DNA from 2 places in the Halomonas sp. A020 genome. Region 1 is predicted to be linked to the other one. Evidence: predicted binding sites of a transcription regulator. Region 1 holds the regulator's gene; the other holds the start of a gene.

Region 1 (10,223 bases):
GGTCATTCCAGTGCCTACCTCGCATCTTAACTATGTGCGCCACGTGCCCTATGGGGTGGTGGGGCAGATCACGCCCTGGAACGCGCCGATGTTCACCTGTGCCTGGCAGCTGGCACCGGCCATGGCGGCGGGCAACGGGGTGGTGCTGAAACCTTCCGAGCTGACCCCTTTCACCTCGGTCGTGATTGCCAAACAACTCGAACGTGGTGGGCTACCTAAGGGGTTGGTCAATATCGTCAATGGGCTGGGCAAAACGACCGGCGCGGCGCTGACCGACCATCCCGCCATAGGCAAATTGGTATTTGTCGGCTCGCCCCAAAGTGGACGGATGATTGCCGAGGCGGGGGCCCGCCGCCTGGTGCCCAGCGTATTAGAACTGGGCGGTAAATCCGCCAATATCGTGTTTGCCGATGCCAAGTTAGACGAAGCGGTAGCTGGCGCCCAGGCGGCCATCTTTGCGGCGGCGGGCCAAAGCTGTGTGGCAGGATCGCGCCTGTTGATCGAGCGTTCGGTATTTGAGCAAGTCACTACGCGTTTGGCTCGCGCGGCGGAGCAGATTCACGTGGGCCTGCCCAGCGATGAAGCCACCCGTATGGGGCCGCTGCAGAATCGCCGTCAATTCGAGCAGGTAACGCGCATGATCGAGGCCGCAGAAGCGCAAGGCGCGAGAGTGCTGACGGGTGGCAAACGTCCTGAAGGTTTGCCTGACGACGCCCAGGGCTATTTTATCGCGCCTACCGTGCTGGTGGATGTCACCCCTGATATGGAGATTGCCCAACAAGAGGTCTTTGGGCCAGTGCTCGTCGCGATGGCCTTTGACAATGAAGAGGAAGCCATTCGATTGGCGAACGACACCCGCTTTGGTTTGGCAGGGGCGGTATGGAGCCAGGACGTGGCGCGGGCACATCGTGTGGCCGGTCAGCTGCGTGCTGGCACGGTATGGATCAATAGCTACAAGGCCATCAGCGTGATGTCACCGTTCGGTGGCTTTGGTGACAGCGGTTTTGGTCGCTCCAGCGGGTTGGATGGCCTACGCGAATACACCGTGCCACAAAGCGTCTGGGTGGAAACCGCGCCAGAAGCCAGCGTGGCGTTTGGTTATGGCAGTGGCGTCGGCTGATCTAACGCCGGGTCGCGGAAGGCTTGCATCCAGCGCTGTAGATGGCGCAGTAGCAGGATGCTGGCCTTGGGCTGTTGGCGCCCTACACGGGTGACCATGTGGGCCTGAGAGCGCTGAAATAGCGGGTGATCGACGGGGCGTGCTACCAGCGTTCCCACTTCCAGGTCGTGGGCGACGGCAAACGCGGGCAGCAGGGTAATGCCCATGCCGCTGCGGACATATTGCGCCAGAATCACCATGGAGTTGGTGTTCATCGCCATGCGGGGGGCAATGCGAGCCTGCTGGAAAGCTTGATCGACCATTTGACGCACGCCATGGGTGGTATCCCACATGGCCATCGGCTGATCGCTAAGCTGAGTTAGCGTGAGCGGGGTGGCTTGGCAGGTCAAGGGATGACTGGGCGAGAGAATCGCCATCAGCGGCTGCGGGCTGGAGGCCCAGAAACGAAGTTGGGGATGAGTACGCTCATGGAACATCAAGCCAATGTGGCTGTGATCGCCCACCACCGCCTCGATGATGCCCGAGGTACCCGCCGTGTGGATGTCGAGCTGAATGCCCGCATAGCGTTGAGTGAACTCATGCAGAGGAGAAGCCACCAAGTCGCTGACAAACCCTTCGCCAACGGTCAGGGATATCTTGCCGGTCTCCATGCGCTGATAGGACTCCAGCGAGGCAATGAATCCTTCATCGAGGGCGCCACGACGTTCACAATACTCAAGCAGCATCTCACCTACGGGAGTAGGTGAGATGCCGTCGCGCTGGCGCTCCATGAGCGTCGCACCCAGGGCCTCTTCCAGCAGCGCAATTTGCCTGCTGACGGCCGAGGGAGCGATATCCAAGCGCGCTGCCGCTCGGCGCACAGAACCAGATTCCAGGGTAACGCGGAAGTACACTAAGCGTTGATGAGGTATGTCCATCGATAGCCGTTATACCTCTGCGGGATTGCCCCTTGACTGTTCGTTCCATGCCGCAAAGCTTGCTACAAATACTTCAACAATTTTTGCAGCTTGTTCATATCGGAGGAGTCGCCGACGAGGCGGACGTCTCCTGCCACCATGCCGTCCAGAAACGCCTGCTGGGTAGGCTTCTTGAGAATACGCAGCGCCGCGTCTTGATCGCGAAAGCGCAGCTCAAGATCTAGATCGACGGGCAACCCCTTGCCGGTGGTGATGCCGTTAGGCGCCATCCGGTAGTAGCGGGCGGTGCTTAAGTCTTCCGTAGCGACACCCCAGTCCAGGCCGCGCATGCGCTCGAGCTGCTCACGAAAGCGCGGCTTGCGGCGCAGGGCTCGCTTGAGCATAAAGCCCAGCAGCCACAGCGTCAGCGAAAGCTTCATTAGGAAACGGCGTCCTTGAGCGCTTTGCCTGGCTTGAATGCCACGTTTTTGCTGGCCGGAATCTGCAGCGGTGCGCCGGTTTGCGGGTTTTTACCGGTGCGGGCAGCGCGCTCGCGAACGGTAAAGGTGCCAAAACCGATCAAGGCGACGTCTTCGCCCTTGGCGACGCTGTTGGTGATTTCGTCCAGAATGACGTTGAGCACTTGTCCCGCTTTGTCTTTGGACAGGTCAGCACTTTCAGCAATCGCGGCAGCGAGTTCAGGTTTGCGCATAAAGGAATCTCCCTTGTGAAAAAACAGACATCAATGTTGTTGGTTGCTCGGCTTACCCCAGCAGGCGGAGCTTTTTTAGCCTAGTCGCGAACGCGGCGAAAATCAGCCTAGCAGGGTGGGGGCGGCTCTGGAAAGCTCCACTTTCCTTCTCACACAGCCGCCTGTCAACGCAAAACCAATCAAACGACCGTCTTTATCTTCGGCCAAGGCGGTGAAATCGTCACCGTCGCCTTCGATTCGCCAGCGTTTGGGTGGCTGCGTTGGGGGGTAGGCCACGATGGGCAGTAGCGGCGTTTTGACCACCACGGGCCATGCGCCAAAGCGAACCGCGGTAGGCGTGCCAGTGAGCGTCGCCGCCAACGCTTTAACGCTGGCTTGCAGCGGCTGGACATACATGGCGTTCACACCGTCGATACAGGCTGCATCACCCAGGGCATAAACGTTAGGCTGGCGAGTGCGGAGGTGGCGGTCGACGTGAATGCCGCTGGCACTTACGGTTAGGCCAGCGGCCTCTGCTAACGCCGTGCGTGGTATCAAGCCGGTGGCGAAGAGGACGAGATCTACCGCGTGCCGCTCGCCGTTATCCAAGTGCAAAGCTACGGCGTTGTCGGCCGCTTGGGAAAGCGTGTCCAAGCTGCGCCCTAGTGCGAGGCGAATGCCTGCCGCGTGAAACGCATTGGCCAGCGCATGACCCAGTGGTTCGGGCAGCAGCCGCGGCAGTGGGGCGCTCTCCGGCGCGATTACGGTGAGTTGGTGTCCGCCTGCGTGCAAGTCATTGGCGAATTCACAGCCAACGAGCCCGGCCCCAATGATCGCCACGCGGCTCGGCTGAGTGAGTGCTTCATGCAGGTGCCGGTAGTCGTCTAAGTCATTGACGGTAAAGCAGCGCTCCGCCAGTGCGCTGGGCACGCTGAATGGCCTGCGAGGGGCGGCACCGGTGGCCAGCACCACGTCATCGTAACGAAGCGTGGCGCCGCTGCTCAGGTGTAGCGTTTGGTTATCCACATCTAGATGCGTCACTTGGGTGTGGGTAATGACCTCGGCATTGAGTTCGTCTGCCAGTGCACTGGCATCGCGCTGGGCGAGCTTGTCAGGGCCGAGGCGTTTGGCAAAGCCGGTGGAAAGCAGGGGCTTGCTGTAGTCATCGCCGCTGTCTGCACTGATCAGCGTGATAGTGCGTGTATCTCCCTGGCGTCGCAGGGTACGCGCTAGCCCCACGCCTGCCATGCCGGTTCCGACGATCGCCAGAGCAGTTGAGTGAGGAGAGGGCGTGGAAGAGGTCGTGTGTGAGTTGGGCATACCGTCCCCTGACGTCGGTGGAACAAAAGCCTATAAACCACCATGTTACACTAGCTCACTCTCAATTGACTGCCCTGGAGGCCTAGGTGACCGCCCCCGAGTTTTCACTCTTTCCTCAGTGGCTGCCGGTGGCCGCTGCTCGGCCAGCCATGAGCGCGCCTTGGTGGCAGTGGGTCGCCTCCACGGATTCGTTGACCGCCCGCCTGATGGCCGCCGGTAAGCCGGGCGCATTTCGGGTGCGCGTGTTGCGCCAGACCATCGGCCTGCCCCAGCGCGATGAAGCCCTTGCCCTGGGCATTGCACACCGCCGCTATGCGTGGCTGCGTGAGGTGGCGCTGTGTATCGATGAAACGCCGTGGGTCGTGGCGCGTTCGGTGGCATCGCTTCACCACCTGCAGGGCAAAGGGTTGGGCAACTTAGGTGAGCGTTCGCTAGGCAGCTGGCTATTCCAGAAGCCTGATTTGGTGCGCGGGCCGCTGGAAGTAACGTCGGCCGCGCCGCCATTCAACCGGCTGACGCTGGGATCGTCGGCCAGTAGCCTTTGGGGGCGGCGCTCCGTCTTTGAGCACGGCGGGCTGTCGTTGCTGGTGCAGGAGTACTTTTTATCCACCATGACAGATGCACTGAGCCTGCCGTCGCGCTAGGCTAACGCAGCGACTTTTTCGACGAGGTAAGCATGAGCATGGACCGTTCTCTGTTGCGCCCAACCGGGTGGGCCCGCCTGACCGATTTCCTACAGCTAATGCGCTTGGACCGGCCGATAGGTACTTGGCTGTTGATGTGGCCAACGCTATGGGCGCTGTGGATCGCCTCGGACGGGGTGCCGGGCCGCGATGTACTGCTGATCTTCATTGCCGGGGTGTACGTAATGCGCGCGGCAGGCTGCGTGGTGAACGACTACGCCGACCGCCACTTCGATGGCCATGTAAAGCGCACCCGGCAGCGGCCGCTGGCCACCGGCCGTATTAGTGAAACCGAGGCGCAGCTGCTGTTCGTGGCGCTGGTGGCGGCGGCCTTCGTGTTGGTCCTGTTGACCAATTGGTTTACCGTGCTGCTCTCCTTCGGCGGTGTGCTGCTAGCGTTCATTTATCCTTTCATGAAGCGCTATACCCACTTTCCCCAAGTGGTCCTGGGGGCGGCGTTCTCCTGGGCGATTCCGATGGCGTTTGGCGCCGTGCTCGGCGAGGTGCCACTCGTGGCGTGGCTACTGTTCAGCGCTAACGTGCTATGGACAGTGGCCTACGATACCCAGTACGCCATGGTCGATCGCGATGACGACCTGAAGATCGGCATCAAATCCACGGCGGTGCTGTTTGGCAGTGCCGACCGTCTCATCATTGGCTTGCTGCAGCTTGCCACCCTAGCGTTGTTGATTTGGGTGGGGCTGATGGCGAGCCTGGGCGGTTTCTTCTGGCTCGGTGTGGTCGGAATGGCGGTAACCTTTGCCCATCAACAGCGTTTGATCGTTCACCGGGAGCGTGATCGCTGTTTCCAAGCGTTTTTGAATAATCACTGGTCGGGGCTCTTGGTCTTTGCCGGCATTGCTCTAAGCGAGTGGCCCGTGGCTGGCTAATATTGCTGGGTGTCATAGAATTGTCATTAAGTCATGGTGTTATCGTCACAGACATGTCATTGAACCGTTTTCGCATACATGAGCTTTCTTAGCACACCGTGAGGCCCTGGAATGACCGCCAAGACCGTACTGATCGTCGATGATGAGGCGCCCATTCGCGAGATGATCGCTGTGGCGCTGGAAATGGCTGACTATCGCGTGCTTGAAGCGGATAACGCCCAGGATGCCCACGCGATGGTCGTAGATCATCAGCCCGACCTGCTGCTGCTGGACTGGATGATGCCTGGCACCAGCGGCATCGAATTGGCACGCCGTCTCAAGCGCGAAGAGGCTACTGCGGAACTGCCGATCATCATGCTGACCGCCAAGGGCGAAGAGGATAATAAGATCCAAGGTCTGGAAGCGGGCGCCGACGATTACATCACCAAGCCGTTTTCGCCCCGTGAGCTGGTAGCGCGCCTGAAAGCCGTTCTGCGCCGGGCGACCCCGCGCGGCGTGGAAGATCCCATCGAAATCAATGGGCTGCTGTTAGACCCGGTGAGCCATCGTGTTAGCGCGTATGGAAAGGCGCTGGAGATGGGCCCTACCGAGTATCGATTACTGCAGTTTTTCATGACCCACCAAGAGCGTGCCTATACCCGTAGCCAGCTTCTCGATCAGGTGTGGGGCGGCAACGTGTACGTAGAGGAGCGCACGGTGGACGTGCACATTCGCCGGTTGCGTAAGGCGCTAGGGGAGGCGCACCAGAATTTGATTCAAACAGTGCGGGGCACTGGGTATCGTTTCTCTGCTCGGGTGTAGTCGTGCGCCTGTGGAGCCGTGAATGGTGGCGCATTACCTGGCTGGCGCTATTGGGCATGTGCCTGGGGTGGCTGGTGGGGTATCCCGGTGTGGGGCTCGCCGCTGGCCTCTTATTCTGTTTGATTTATCACTTGCGCCAATTAAAGGCGCTGTTCCAATGGCTGACGCTTCACCCTCACGATGAGCCGCCCGCGGCAACGGGGCTTTGGGGTGAGCTTTTCGATCGTCTCTACCGCTATCAAAAGAGCCAACGCATTACTCAAAGCCGCCTGCGGGCGACCCTTGCGCGTATTCAGGAATCCTCGGAAGCGATGCGTGATAGCGTCGTGATGCTGGATCGGCATGGTGATTTAGAGTGGTGGAATAGCGCGGCTACCGAGATGTTGGGCCTGCAAACCGCCCATGACCGCGGACAGCATATTACCAACTTGCTGCGCGACCCACGCTTCATTAGCTACTTCAATGCCCGGGAGTATGGCGAGCCGCTAACACTCACCTCACCCATCGATGAGCGGCGTATTCTGCAGTATCAAATCACGCTCTATGGTGATGACGAGCGCTTGGTCATGGCCCGGGACATTACGCGCTTGCATCGCCTCGAACAGATGCGCCGTGACTTCGTAGCCAACGTGTCTCACGAGCTGCGCACACCGCTGACCGTGCTGTCGGGTTACTTGGAAACCTATGGCGATTTGAAAGAGCTGCTGCCGCCCCGTTTGGGCAAAGGCATCGGTCAAATGGAGGAGCAGACCAAGCGCATGCAGAACTTGGTCAACGACCTGCTACTACTCTCTAGGCTCGAAATCGATCGAGGGGGAGAAGATCACCAGCCGCTTGCCGTCGGGCCGATGCTGGAGAGTATTCGCCGCGATGCGCTGGCGCTGTCTCACCAGCAACACAGCGTGCAGATCGTACTCGATTGCGAAGCGCGCCTAATCGGCAGTGAGCAGGAGCTGCGCAGTGCGATCTCCAACTTGGCATTCAACGCAGTGCGTTATACGCCGGAGGGAAGTCAAATCACGCTCCGCTGGGCGGCTCTGCCCAATGGCAGTGCCTGCATCGAAGTGGACGACGACGGTGAAGGGATCGATCCGGTCCATATCCCGCGTCTCACCGAACGCTTCTACCGCGTCGATAAGGGGCGCAGCACCGCCACCGGTGGCACTGGGCTGGGCCTGGCCATTGTAAAACACGTTCTCCTGCGCCACGATGCGCAGCTCCAAGTGGAGTCGTTGCCCGGTGAAGGGGCACTGTTCCGTTGCGTATTCCCGGCCACTAGGGTGGTCAACGAGTAAAAATGCCGCTCGGCCACTCGTTTCACCGGCCTCACCTCGTACACTCAATCCTTCCTCATTCGTCGATTTGCATAATCTATGTACAAGTGTGTCATATTGGCATGTAAGCATGGTCAAACACCGCGCATGTGCCATATGTAGCCAATTAACTCGCTATGAAATCGCGGCTGAAGCTATTTTGGCATGGCTTTATTTTTTTATAAACTATTGTATTTATATGTATTTTTCTATTTTTTTGAAATTTTGGCATGTCGGATGCAAAAATTCTGGTAAGGAAGATTACCGCAGGAACTGGTAAGACATGAAGTCGCTCTTCCTTACTAAAGCGGTATTTCACAGCGATCGAGGAGGCGGAATATGATGTCCAAGGAACTACTCAAGAAAGCTGGTATTTTAGGTGTAACGTTTGGTTTGGTAGCAAGCCCATTGGCTTTTGCCCAAGAGCCTGCTGACCCGGCCGACAATATTTCTCCAGACGAGCAGCCGGTGGAATCTCAGTCCAGCGATACTGCGATGCCATCTGATCATGGCAACCAAGATTTAACCCATGACGAAGGCGATAACGCCAGCGATATGGAGCCGAATTCCATGAGCGATGACTCGGATGCGACATACGACAGCACCGAAGAGCTTCCGGAAGAAAATAGCGGCATGTAAGTTGTAACATTTATTTGCAAAGCTGTTAAAAACTCTTACGCTTAGGAGTGAGCATTTAAGGGGCAAGGATGTCCTATAGCAAGGATGCTCAAAGATTCATGGAAAGAATCAGATAACGATCAATACGCTGGTCAGGGGATATACCAAGGTTGGCACCCCGCAAAAGGATAGGAAGCCAGACGTCAGTATCGTTGACAAGTAAGAGTGACCAAGACCCCGCCCTGCGGGGTCTAATTTTTTGTGCCTGCGGCATATGCAGAGGGTATGTAAGGTTTTCTTTAGAACGAGCCTGCATGAAAGTCTGCGGAATCTTTCTTAAGGTGAGTCATTCTGCGCCACGTACACGGCGCATGTGTCATTATTGCACAATATATTTGAGGTATTTTTGACGTTGCTGCATTATATTGCGCACAATGTAATTTGTATAAATACATGTTTATAAAATAATTTTTTATTTTCTATGTAATTTGGCATCTTGTGTGCAATAACTAGGTGTTAAGTTAGCCATTAGTCGTAGGCGCTCATGTGTTCTGGTTCTGGCCTACGCCGACTGGCTCCACGTTAAAGGAGTACGTAGCGATGTTATTTAACGAGTTAGCGAAAAAGACGGCTGTTCTAAGCGTTGCATTCGGTTTGGTTGCAAGTCCAATGGCCTTTGCCCACACGTCCATTGAATTGAATAAAGACCGTTCTGCAGGTCACGATATTATCGAGCCAAGCTCGCACAATACGTCAGGTCCGGCCCAGTATTCTACTAGTGACCTGATCCATGACGAAGGTGACACGCTGGATTACTCTACGTCTAGCAGCGCCAACGACTCAACCGATACAGCCACCCGCAAAACGGGCTATGACGCCAATGAGCTGAACCGCGACGAAGGTGACGGTATCCGTTGGTAAGCCCAGCGCTATATCCCCAAAACCCCGCCTAGGCGGGGTTTTTTGTGTCTATGCCTCCCACTGTCGCGTCGTCACGGGTTCACTACATCCTGTGTGCCGCGATAATGCCCGTCCCACATGAGCACTGCCCCTGCGACGGCGCCGGGTATCAAAAACAGATTGGCAAGGGGAATCCAGGTAACCAGCATGATCAACCCGCCGTAGGTAAGGCTGGGCCACCAGCGTCGCGAGAGGCGGCTGCGCATATCACGAAACGTGACTTTGTTATTATCCATTGGATAATCCAGATAGGTGATCGCCATCACCCAGGCGGAAAACAGCGCCCACAAAAGCGGCGCAAGTAGGTTGAGGCCGGGAATCCAGCTGAGAATGAACAGCGCCGCCATGCGCGGCAGAATATAGCCCAGCTTGACTAGCTCGCGCCCCAGTGCGTCGATGGCCGTTTTAGCCAGTCCGCGATCGTCCAGCGGTTCCCGCCCGGTGGCTTGTCGCTCGACTTTTGCGGCAAGAAAGCCGTAAAACGGTGCGGCAATGAGGTGAGTCACGAGGGTGAAGGTGAAAAAGATCACCACCAGCAGGCTAACGAAAAAGAGCGGCCAAATCAGCCAGGAGAGCCACTCCAGCCAACCGGGCACCATGGTCATGGCGCTATCCAACCAGCCTGAAAAGCCCTGGAATACGACGCTGAGCATACTGGCGTAGACGATGAGGTTGACCAGGATGGGGAGGAAAATGTAGCGCCGCAGCCCTTTTTGATACACCAAACGCGTGCCTTGGCTCAACGTCGTGATGGCATCCACCATGTTGTCTCCTTTAAAAACGCCCAGATGAGTCATCTGGGCGTATTGCAGGAGCAATGACCTGTCAGGTCAAGGCTTTTTCAGCATCTTCTGATCTAGGGTGTCGGGGTCGCTGTGGCGAATATCCAAGCCTTTCACCAGGTAGACCACGTACTCCGCCAGATTGTTGG
Region 2 (10,223 bases), 350 kb from region 1:
GATGCCCTGCTGGCGCAGTAACGTTGCCTGCTGCTGGGTGGGGACTAGCGTCAGCGCGCAGCCGTTATGAAAGTAACGCAAATAGCGGCGTGTGGCGGACGACAGCCAAGAAACCCCGTAATCGTGGCAATAGTGGTCGAAATTGGTGTGCCATCCCGCGACTAACGGAAGCTGGAGTTGCAAGGCGGCCTGCCGTGCTGCCCAGCCAAGCGGGCCTTGGGTGGCCAGGTAGACCACGTCGGGTCGATGCTGTTGCCAAAAGCGACGCACCGTGGCGGGGCGAGCAAAGCCCACCTGCACGTCACGGTAGCCGGGAATCGAACAGCGATTCACCTGTAGCTCGTGCCCGGCGTCTTGGGCAGCGCCAGCGGTTTTAGGCGTCGGTCGAATCACATCCACTGTGACCCCCAGGCGCTGTAATTCACGGCACAACCGGCTGAGCGTGTGGGCAACGCCGTTGATTTCTGGTGACCATGTTTCGCTAACGATACAGAGCCGCATGTGCGATTCATCCCTTTATCACGTTTGCGAACATAGTGCGCAGCCACAATGACATTGACGAGTCAGGTAGGTGAACAAGCGATGACAGCGCGGCTGGGCGCAGCGTGTTCGACGTTTAATTGTAGGTCTCACTATAAGTTGAAACGTTTATTTCGGATAACAGATAAATGTTAATTTTTGAGGACATTTTTATTTAAGTTTTTATTGATGAAGTAGACATAAATAAAATAAAACTTTAAGAAGAATGACATATACCTTCTCTAAGGTAGCCGATGACGAAGCAGTCAATGCTTCGGTCGTGACTTTACAATGTATAGTCTTAATGACTTGAATGGCGAATTAACGCTTTACTCTAGCTCAATAAGTGCTGACAACAAGCACGGGCGAATCTAAAGGGATCCATCATGTTTAAGAAAACGACACTTGCTCTGGCCGTTAGTGGTTTACTGGGTGCCTCTGCTGCCCAAGCGGCGATGGTTTACGATCAGGATGGCACTACGCTGGATATCTATGGCCGTATTGCCATGGGGTTCGAAGGTGGCGGCGCAGAAGAAAACAACGTTGATAATAGTGAAGAGTTTCGCAACTTTGGCTCTCGTTTACGCATTACTGCTGGCCATCAAATCACCTCTGATCTGCGCGCGTTTGCCCGCGTAGAGTGGCGTTTCACGGGCGATGAGCGGAATCAAGCGTCTGGCTTTGACGAAGTGCGTAACAGCTACATTGGGCTGGATAGTGAGCAGTACGGTACTTTTACTGCAGGTAACTTCGATAGCTTCTACGACAGCGAAGTGATGGGTGTATTCGACGTGTATGTCGAGCGCGGCTACGAGTTTGCAGGTGGTGGCCTGCAAGCACGGGGTGACTCTCTGGCGTATATGACGCCGGACCTGAATGGGTTCCAAGCATTCATTGCCGCTAAGCATTTTTCAGAGCGTGGTTTGGAGCCGTCTGATCAAACCAGCGAAGGGAACGTGATCGCTACTCAAGGGGGCGTAACTTATGCCACTGGCCCGCTGCGCCTGGCGCTGGGTTACGTCGAAGATACCGTTCGTGGCGGTGGCAATGGTGAAACACGCGTGGGTACGACCGCTGAATACGCCATCAATGACGCTTTCTCGGCACGCCTGGGTTACGAAACCCGCGGTGACAGTGACACTCAGGGCGGCGGCTTTGACACCGTTGGTCTGGGTGGCACCTTCGCTACTGGCGCATGGACGTTCTACCTCGATTACTACAACATCGAGCTGGACAATGTTTCCGACAGCCGCGATGCCTGGGCCGCTGCCGCGCATTACGATCTGTCCAACAACTTCGATGTCTTCGTGGAGTTGAACGATGCCAACGAAGATGCGGTGAATAGCTACGAAGATGACCTGTATTACGCGGTAGGTGCGCGTTATCACTTTTAAGTGAGCGTCTGGGTTTAATTCATGCCCTAGGTTCCTTAATGTTTTAAGCTTTGAAAGATCGTTTTTGCCGATGTGTTCATGACACATCGGCTTTTTGCGTTATGCTGTTTTATTATTTAATCGTGTGTTTAAGGAGAGAGTATGTCGTCCATCGTTGTGATTACAGGCGCAAATCGGGGCGTAGGGTTAGCCCTGGCTGAGCATTATCAACAGGAGGGATGGAAAGTCATCGGCGTATGTCGCCAAACGTCTGATGAGTTAGATCGTGTCGCCGTCAACGTGATAGAAGACATTGATGTGACCCAGGACGACGATATCGCGCGCCTTTCTGCGGCGTTAGCCGGGCACACCATTGATCTGTTGATCAACAACGCGGGTCTGCTGCGCGATGATGTGCTGGGAGATATCGAGATCGACAGCCTACGCCAGCAAATGGAAATCAATGCCTATGCACCGCTGCGAGTATCCGAAGCGCTGCTGCCGCTGATGAAAAAGGGCAGTAAAATCGCCAATATTACCAGCCGGATGGGCTCTTTAGCGGACAACGACTCAGGCGGCCGCTACGGCTATCGCGCGTCAAAAGCGGCGCTGAACGCCTTTGGTAAATCGCTGGCCATCGATCTTAAGCCTCGCGGCATCGCCGTGGCACAGCTGCATCCGGGCTATGTGAAAACCCGGATGGTCAACTTTGGCGGCCACATCAGCCCCCAGGAAGCCGCAACGGGCATTGCCGCCTGCATCACAGCGCTCAACTTAGAGAATAGCGGCGGCTTCTGGCACTCCAATGGCGAACAGTTGCCTTGGTAGACGTGCCTTGAGCCGACTGGGCATGCCTTAAATCACGCGCTTGCGGATTTGCGACGAGAGCTGCTCAAAACCAATCACCACCACAAGGATCACCAGAATAATGGTGAGCGCGCGGTCGTAGTTAAACAGCCGCATGGCGGCGGCGAGTTCGACGCCAATGCCGCCTGCGCCCACCAGCCCTAGCGTGACCGCTGAACGCAGCGCTTTCTCGACGCTGTATAAGCTGGTGGCCGTCATGGAGGCGAGGGTTTCTGGCAAAATCGCACCCCCAATCACGGATAGCCTGCTGGCCCCGGTGGCGGTTAGCGCATCGGAGGGACCGGGGTGGACTTCCTCGATCCGTTCTGAGAAAAAGCGGGCGGCAAAACCAATCGTATCCATCACGATGGCCAGCACGCCCGCCATTGGCCCTAACCCCACCGCGACCACAAAGATCAGTGCCCAGATAAGGTCGGGAATAGTGCGCATGGTGGCAATCATCAGCCGCGTGATGGAGCGCACCCATGGGGCGGGGGAGGTATTGCGCGCCGCCAGCAGAGCAAACGGCACGCTGAGGATAACGCCCAGCGTTACGCCGACAATGGCAATGTTGAGGGTTTCATACATCGACCATGCCAGTACGTCTAAATTGCTGAGATCCGGAGGGAAAGCCCGCCCTATGAAGTGACCTAGGTTCGTCGCCCCGCGTATCAAACGCTCGAGTGTGACATTGGTGGCCATGACGCCTTGTATAAACAGCGCTAAAAAGCCGAGGCTGATGCCCCAAACAAACAGGGAAGGGCGGCGAAAACGGGGAGGCAGGCTGCCAGTTGGCGGTAGCTTCGATGGCATGTTAGATCGCCCTAAGCGGTTGGTGGGTCGTGGAGGATGAGGGCGTTTGCTCGACACGGGTGTCACCTTGATAGAGCGCCTGCATATCGCTCAGCGTGGCCGCCTCGCGAGGCGTATCAAGCACTACGGTGCCCGCTTTCATGCCCACAATACGGTCACCGTACTGTTGCGCTAGCTCTAGCTGATGCAGCGTACACAGCACAGTGAGCCCACGTTCGCTCACTACCTCTAGCAGCAGATCCATAATCTCGCGGCCCGCTTTCGGGTCCAGGCTGGCGATGGGCTCATCCGCGATGATGATGTGGGCGTCCTGCATCAGCGTTCTGGCAATGGCGACGCGCTGCTGTTGACCGCCTGATAGCTCGCGACAGCTTGCCAGGGCCTTATGGGCCAAACCCACCCGGTCCAGCGACTGCATGGCGCGCTCGCGAAGCGTTTGGCTCGCGGTGCAAGAGAGCGTCGACAGTAAGCCAAGACGCTGCTGGCCCAGTGCGCCATACAGCACGTTTTGAAACACGCTGACGTTCTGTACCAAGTTAAACTGCTGAAAAACCACGCCAACTTTTTGACGCAGTGTGCGCAAACGCGGTTTGGAAATCTGCGAAAGCGATTCGTTGAAAATGTGAATGTCGCCCTGATCGTGGGGGGCTAAGCCATTGATACAGCGCATCAGCGTGGACTTACCGCAGCCGTTGGCCCCCAGCAAAATGACACACTCCCCTTTGGGGATGCTGAGCGTTAGCCCACGCAGGACATGTAAGCTGCCGTAATGTTTGTGAACGTTAGAAAGATCGATGGCATTCATACAAAAACCTCCTGCGCAGATGCCAGGAGGGAGAGTGGAACGACAGACATGAGAGACCTACCGTGTCTTGGTACTCAAAGAGCCTTTGCTCGATCAACGCACGTCCCTGTGCGATCACGATAAAGGGAGCGGTGGAAAACGAATTAGAGCGGAATGCCTGCTGCTTCGTAGGCTTGGCGCACGACATCGTAATCTTCATTGGTGCGGTCAAAGCCCAGCGAGGAGTCGCGGTTTAAAAACTTATCTTCGTTGCGGTCGGTGGCAATCAGCGCGTTCCACAGGGTTTCGCTGTTCTCTTCCAGAGTGCTGCGCAGTGCTGTTTTGCAGGCGTCGTCTAGCGATCCGCGCATCACCACTGGGTCGCCAGGCAGTACGTCGCTGGTGGCAATCACGCGATACTCGCCGTTCGGGTCCATCGCTTGAATCTCTTCGATATCGCGGTTACCGCCGCCCATGGCATCCACATCGCCGTTAACCAGCGCTGCAATACGGGCATCGCCAGCCATAATAATCTCAAGGTCGCGATCAATATCCAGCCCCGCATCAACCAGCATCTGGCTTGGGAAAATATGGCCGCTGGTTGAGCCCACGTCTTTCAAAGCGACCCGGTGGCCTGCCAGGTCTTCCAGCGACTGAATATCGCTATCGGCGGGAACATAAAAGCTGCTGCCGTAGTGGGGGCGTTCAATCGCAAACAGAATTTCAATGTCGCTTTCGCGGTCGAACAAGACGAACTCAGACGGACCTGCAAATACGAGGTCTACGTCATCATACTGCAGCGCAGTGCCTGCGGCGGTGCGGTTGCTCAGACTAAACATCTCAAGCGTGAGGCCGGTGGTCTCCTCAAACGCTTCAGCAAAGGGGCCAAACGCTTCTGCGAGCGGGCCCATTCCTTCAATGCCGGTATCGGCCATGCGGATAGGAGTGGGGCATACGTTGCTTAAATCGCTATTGGCGTGGGCGGTAGACACGGTAAAGGTTGCGGCGGCTATCGCCATCGTTAACAGTGTTCTCGTCATGGTCATGTTCCCTTCAGCTGTTTTTTTTGCGGTGACTACCTAGCGGTAGTCGCTCGTTATGATCAGCAGTAGGGTGGCAGTTCACTGTGACACTTAGGTGTAGTCAAGGTGACGGTATGATCACGTGCAGATGACAGACTAATGGCCTAGCCCCCTCACTCGACAAGGAGCATGGTTATGGATGCGTTACGAACAGGTATCACGCTAGGGACAGCGCTGTGGGCAGTTACCCCAGCAGCATTGGCGCAGTCGTTTACCCTCACCCTTTACCATACTAACGATTTGCATGGTCGCACCGATGCTTATCCGTCACTGATTACCACGCTCAATGAGGCGAAAGCCACCTATGGCGATGGCCTACTGCTGGACGCAGGCGATATTTTTTCCGGCACGCTCTATTTCAACGAGTTCCAGGGCCAAGACGCATTGGCCTTTATGAACGCAATGGGTTACGACGCCTTTGTGCCCGGTAACCATGAGTTTGATTTAGGGAGCCCCGAGGGCGGCCATCAGGCGCTGGCGGCCTTTTTCGCGGAGGCTGATTTCCCCATTCTGGGCGCGAACCTGGATTTTACTGCTGCCCCTGAGTTCGCTGAGCGGTTGGGTGAATCGGTCAGTGCTTCACCGCAGGCGGGCTATCTCTATGACGGCATCATTGTGGAACAAGATGGCGAGCAGATCGGCATTTTCGGCTTGAGCACACAGGACAGTGAAACGATTTCCAGCCCTGGTGAGGTCACCATTAGCGATTACCGTGAAGCGGCGGACGCCATGGTGGCGGCCTTTGAAGCGCAAGGGGTCAATAAGATTATTGCCCTCACGCACTTAGGCTATGACAGCGACCCCAGCGTCGGCAATGATCGTCTGTTGGCTCGGCATGTTGAGGGTATCGATATCATCATCGGCGGCCATAGTCACACGCAGGTAACGCCGCCGACGCTGGTGAGCCACTCCTCAGCGGGTGATGCGAAAGCACCGACGGCCATCGGCCAAGCGGGTGAGTATGGAAAGTATCTAGGTGTGATGCAGGTGACGTTCGATGCAGAAGGCGTGGTTCAAACGGTAAGCGGTGAATTACTTGCCACCGAAGAGCGCACGCCGGATGAGGCTGCGTTGGCACAGCTCGCCCCGTTTACGGAAGCGATTGAAACCCTGCGTGATCAGCAGGTGGGCGCAACGGCTATCCTTGCGTTGCCGAACCCTCGTCACGGTCAGGGCGATGCCATGAGCGTGCGTGCAAATGAAACGGCGCTGGGTAACTTGATTGCCGATGGTCAGCTTTACGCCGCACAGCGGGTGGCGCCAGACACCATCATGGCGTTTCAAAATAGCGGCGGTATCCGTGAAGCGCTGCCCAAAGGCGAGGTCACGGTGGGCGATCTGATTGCCGTGCAGCCGTTTGGCAATCGCCTCGCGCTGCTAGAGGTGACGGGCGCTGAACTGCTGGAGACTTTTGAAATTGCGCTCGCCAACGTCCCAGAAGAGAACGGTGGCTTTTTGCAGGTCTCCGCTGGGACAGAGTTGGTCTTCGACAGTCGCTTGCCGGTGGGGAAGCGGGTGGTGAGCTTGAAGGTGAATCGAGAGGGCGCGATGCAGACCATTGATCCCGATACCACCTATACCGTGGCAACCAATAACTTTACTGCAGCGGGCGGCGACAGCCACGCGGCGTTAGGGGCCGCCTATGATGATGGTCGTAACACCATCGTGGGCAATACGGACTGGGAAATGCTGCGTGACCACATCGCGGCACTTGGTGAGGTGTTTTACCAACCTGAAGGACGCATTACCGATCTTGCCCAGGGCGAGTAGCTTGGCCACCCGCCGAAGGCGCTAGGTACTTACGTACTAATGAAAGGTGCGCTTGCCAGTGGTGCTGTTGAACGGATGCAGCGCATCACCGGTAACATATACCTGCAGCGTTTCGCCTTCACGCACCGGCGGCTGGCCTGCCGTGCGAATCACCGTAGGCTGTTCGCTACCCGCCAAGTTAACGTAGAGATGGCTCTCTGCACCAGCAGCCTCGAACAGCATCAAGGTCGTGTCTAGTGTGACGTAAGGCACTGTTGGTAGGGTGAGCTGCATATCGTCTGGGCGTATGCCGACGGTATCGGTCTCTTTTGGCAACTGGCTTAGCACGCCTTGGGTGTCCTGCTGCTGCAGGTAGGCCAGCGGCAGCATGTTCATGGCGGGGGAGCCGATGAACTCCGCCACGAACATGGTGGCGGGTCGGGCGTAGATCTCCATCGGGGTGCCTACCTGCTCGATCTGTCCGGCATTGAGCACCACGAGCCGGTCCCCCAGCGTCATTGCTTCGAGCTGGTCGTGGGTCACGTAGAGGCTGGTGGTTTTTAACCGCCGCTGAAGCTGCTTGATCTCGACGCGCATCTGGACGCGCAGCTTGGCATCCAGGTTAGAGAGCGGCTCGTCAAACAGAAACGCGGCGGGCTCGCGCACTAATGCACGGCCCATGGCCACACGCTGGCGCTGGCCGCCAGAAAGTTTGCGCGGCTTGCGTTCTAAAAAATCCTCAATTTCCAGCATCTTGGCCGCTGCGCGCACCCGCTGTTCAATAGCGTCTTTCTTGAAGCCGCGATTTTTCAGGCCATAGGCCAAGTTGTTGTACACCGTCATGTGGGGGTAGAGGGCATAGTTTTGGAACACCATGGCGATATCCCGCTCGGCGGGCTCAAGTTGGTTCACCACTCGCTCGCCGATCTTTAACGTGCCTTCAGTGATGCTCTCCAGGCCTGCCACCATGCGCAGCAGCGTGGATTTACCGCAGCCAGAAGGCCCCACCAGCACCACGAACTCGCCATCTTGGATATGTAAATCGACGCCTTTGACCGCTGCCACGTTGCCCGCGTAGGTTTTTTTTAGCCCTTCCAAGGTAATGCTGGCCATGGTTATTTCTCCGTCTCGGTCAGGCCTTTCACAAACAGGCGTTGCATGAACAAAATCACTAATACCGGTGGCAGAGCCGCCATCACCACGGCGGCCATGATGAGATGCCACTGCGGGTTCTCTTCCGATGTCATGCGCTGAATACCCATTACGATGGTGTAGTAGTCCGGATCGGTGGTAATCAGCAGCGGCCATAGATATTGGTTCCAGCCGTAAATGAACATGATCACGAACAGTGCGGCGATATTGGTGATCGAGAGCGGCATCAGAATGTCTTTAAAGAATTTCAGTGGGCCTGCGCCATCGACCCGCGCGGCTTCCAACATCTCCTCGGGGATCGTCATAAAGAACTGCCGAAACAGAAACGTCGCGGTGGCGGAGGCGATGAGCGGAATCGACAGCCCGGCAAAGCTATTGAGCATGTTGAGATCCGCGACCACTTGAAAGGTAGGAATGATGCGTACCTCCACCGGTAGCATCAGCGTCAGAAAGATCAGCCAGAAGAAAAACAGTCGAAAGCGAAAGCGGAAGTACACGATTGCAAAGGCGGAAAGCAGTGAGATCGACAGCTTACCCATGGTAATCGCCATGGCCATGATGAAGCTGTTCCATAGCATGGTGCCAGCCGGCGGTGCGCCCGCGTTCGACACGCCGGATTGCCACATGCGGGTAAAGTTTTCGATGCCGTGGGCACCGGGCAGCATCGGCAGCGTGCCGCGCAGCAGGTCGCCCGGCGCTTGGGTCGAGGCCACCAGCGCCACGTAGACGGGAAACACCACCACCGCGACGCCGAGCATCAGCGTTAAGTGGGCAAAAAAGTTCGCCCAGGGACGATTTTCAACCATGACAAGACTCCAACAGTCAGCCTGCGGCTAGTAGTTCACCCGGCGCTCGATAAAGCGGAACTGCACTACCGTGAGTGCTACCACGATCGCCATCAAAATCACCGACTGCGCGGCGGATGACCCCAGGTTGAGGCCCACGAAACCATCGGCGTACACCTTGTACACCAGCGTATTCGTCGCTTGGGCAGGGCCGCCTTGGGTGGTGGCATGAATGATCCCGAAAGTATCGAACATCGCGTACACCACGTTCACCACCATCAGGAAGAAGGTGGTGGGCGACAGCAGAGGAAACACGATGGTCCAGAAGCGCTTCATGGGGCTGGCGCCATCGATGGCGGCGGCTTCAATGAGCGATTGGGGAATCGACTGCAGCCCGGCCAGGAAAAACAGGAAGTTATAGGAGATCTGTTTCCAGGCAGCGGCAAAAATTACCAGCAGCATGGCGTCTGCCCCTGAGGTGCGGTGATTCCACTGGTAGCCCACCATATCCAGCATGTAGGGCACGATGCCGATGGAGGGATTGAAGATGAACCACCACAGTACCCCGGCAATGGCGGGGGCAATGGCATAGGGCCATACCAGCAGTGTGGTGTAGGTGCTGCGCGAACGAATCATGCGATTCACCGTGCAGGCCAGCAGCAGCGCCGCCGCCATGGACAGCAGCGTGGTACCAATGGCAAAAATGGCCGTCACCGAGAGCGAATTGAGATAGTTGCCGTCACGAAACAGGCGGGCAAAATTCTCCAGCCCCACGAAGGTCGTGCGTAGCCCAAATGCATCTTCACGAAGTAGCGACTGATAGAGCGCTTGTCCGGCCGGCCAGATAAAGAAAATCAGCGTAACAATGACCTGTGGAGCGAGTAGCGCGTAGGGCAAAACGCGCCCTGGGAAGGTCATGCGTTTGGTTTGCATAGGCGGTGTATCCTGCGATCAACAAAGGGCACGCGTAATGACGTCGCCGCCTGTCCGCGGGCAGGCGGCGAAGCGGGCACTTACTTACTGATTCGCAGATTCGAAGTCGCGCAGTAGCTGGTTTCCGCGCTCTACGGCGGCATCGGCTGCTTCCTGGCCCGATTTGTTACCGGTCATCACCGCTTCC

What was found. Region 1 encodes PhoB, which activates phosphate uptake and scavenging genes when phosphate is short. Its sites were predicted from a motif close to TGTCATANNNNTGTCANA; they were not measured.
Region 2: phnD (phosphate/phosphite/phosphonate ABC transporter substrate-binding protein) is a predicted target of PhoB. The motif match lies at 5,494-5,511, and genes of this name have one in related genera.

The regions. Positions count from the first base shown of each region.
Region 1 is NZ_AP022850.1:1,183,169-1,193,391, reverse strand. Features, by position in the region: gene FRH_RS05515 (aldehyde dehydrogenase family protein) at 1-1,120, shown strand, start outside; gene FRH_RS05510 (LysR family transcriptional regulator) at 1,099-2,037, opposite strand; gene FRH_RS05505 (hypothetical protein) at 2,100-2,456, opposite strand; gene FRH_RS05500 (HU family DNA-binding protein) at 2,456-2,728, opposite strand; gene FRH_RS05495 (FAD-dependent oxidoreductase) at 2,831-4,027, opposite strand; gene FRH_RS05490 (chorismate lyase) at 4,114-4,671, shown strand; gene ubiA (4-hydroxybenzoate octaprenyltransferase) at 4,710-5,600, shown strand; gene phoB (phosphate regulon transcriptional regulator PhoB) at 5,712-6,401, shown strand; gene phoR (phosphate regulon sensor histidine kinase PhoR) at 6,404-7,696, shown strand; gene FRH_RS05470 (hypothetical protein) at 8,054-8,353, shown strand; gene FRH_RS05465 (hypothetical protein) at 8,933-9,253, shown strand; gene cysZ (sulfate transporter CysZ) at 9,325-10,056, opposite strand; gene phoU (phosphate signaling complex protein PhoU) at 10,123-10,223, opposite strand, start outside.
Region 2 is NZ_AP022850.1:1,536,753-1,546,975, forward strand. Features, by position in the region: gene FRH_RS07170 (glycosyltransferase family 1 protein) at 1-501, opposite strand, end outside; gene FRH_RS07175 (porin) at 906-1,913, shown strand; gene FRH_RS07180 (SDR family oxidoreductase) at 2,055-2,720, shown strand; gene phnE (phosphonate ABC transporter, permease protein PhnE) at 2,748-3,551, opposite strand; gene FRH_RS07190 (phosphonate ABC transporter ATP-binding protein) at 3,553-4,356, opposite strand; gene phnD (phosphate/phosphite/phosphonate ABC transporter substrate-binding protein) at 4,500-5,375, opposite strand; gene FRH_RS07200 (5'-nucleotidase C-terminal domain-containing protein) at 5,553-7,187, shown strand; gene FRH_RS07205 (sn-glycerol-3-phosphate import ATP-binding protein UgpC) at 7,224-8,279, opposite strand; gene ugpE (sn-glycerol-3-phosphate ABC transporter permease UgpE) at 8,282-9,124, opposite strand; gene ugpA (sn-glycerol-3-phosphate ABC transporter permease UgpA) at 9,152-10,036, opposite strand; gene ugpB (sn-glycerol-3-phosphate ABC transporter substrate-binding protein UgpB) at 10,121-10,223, opposite strand, start outside.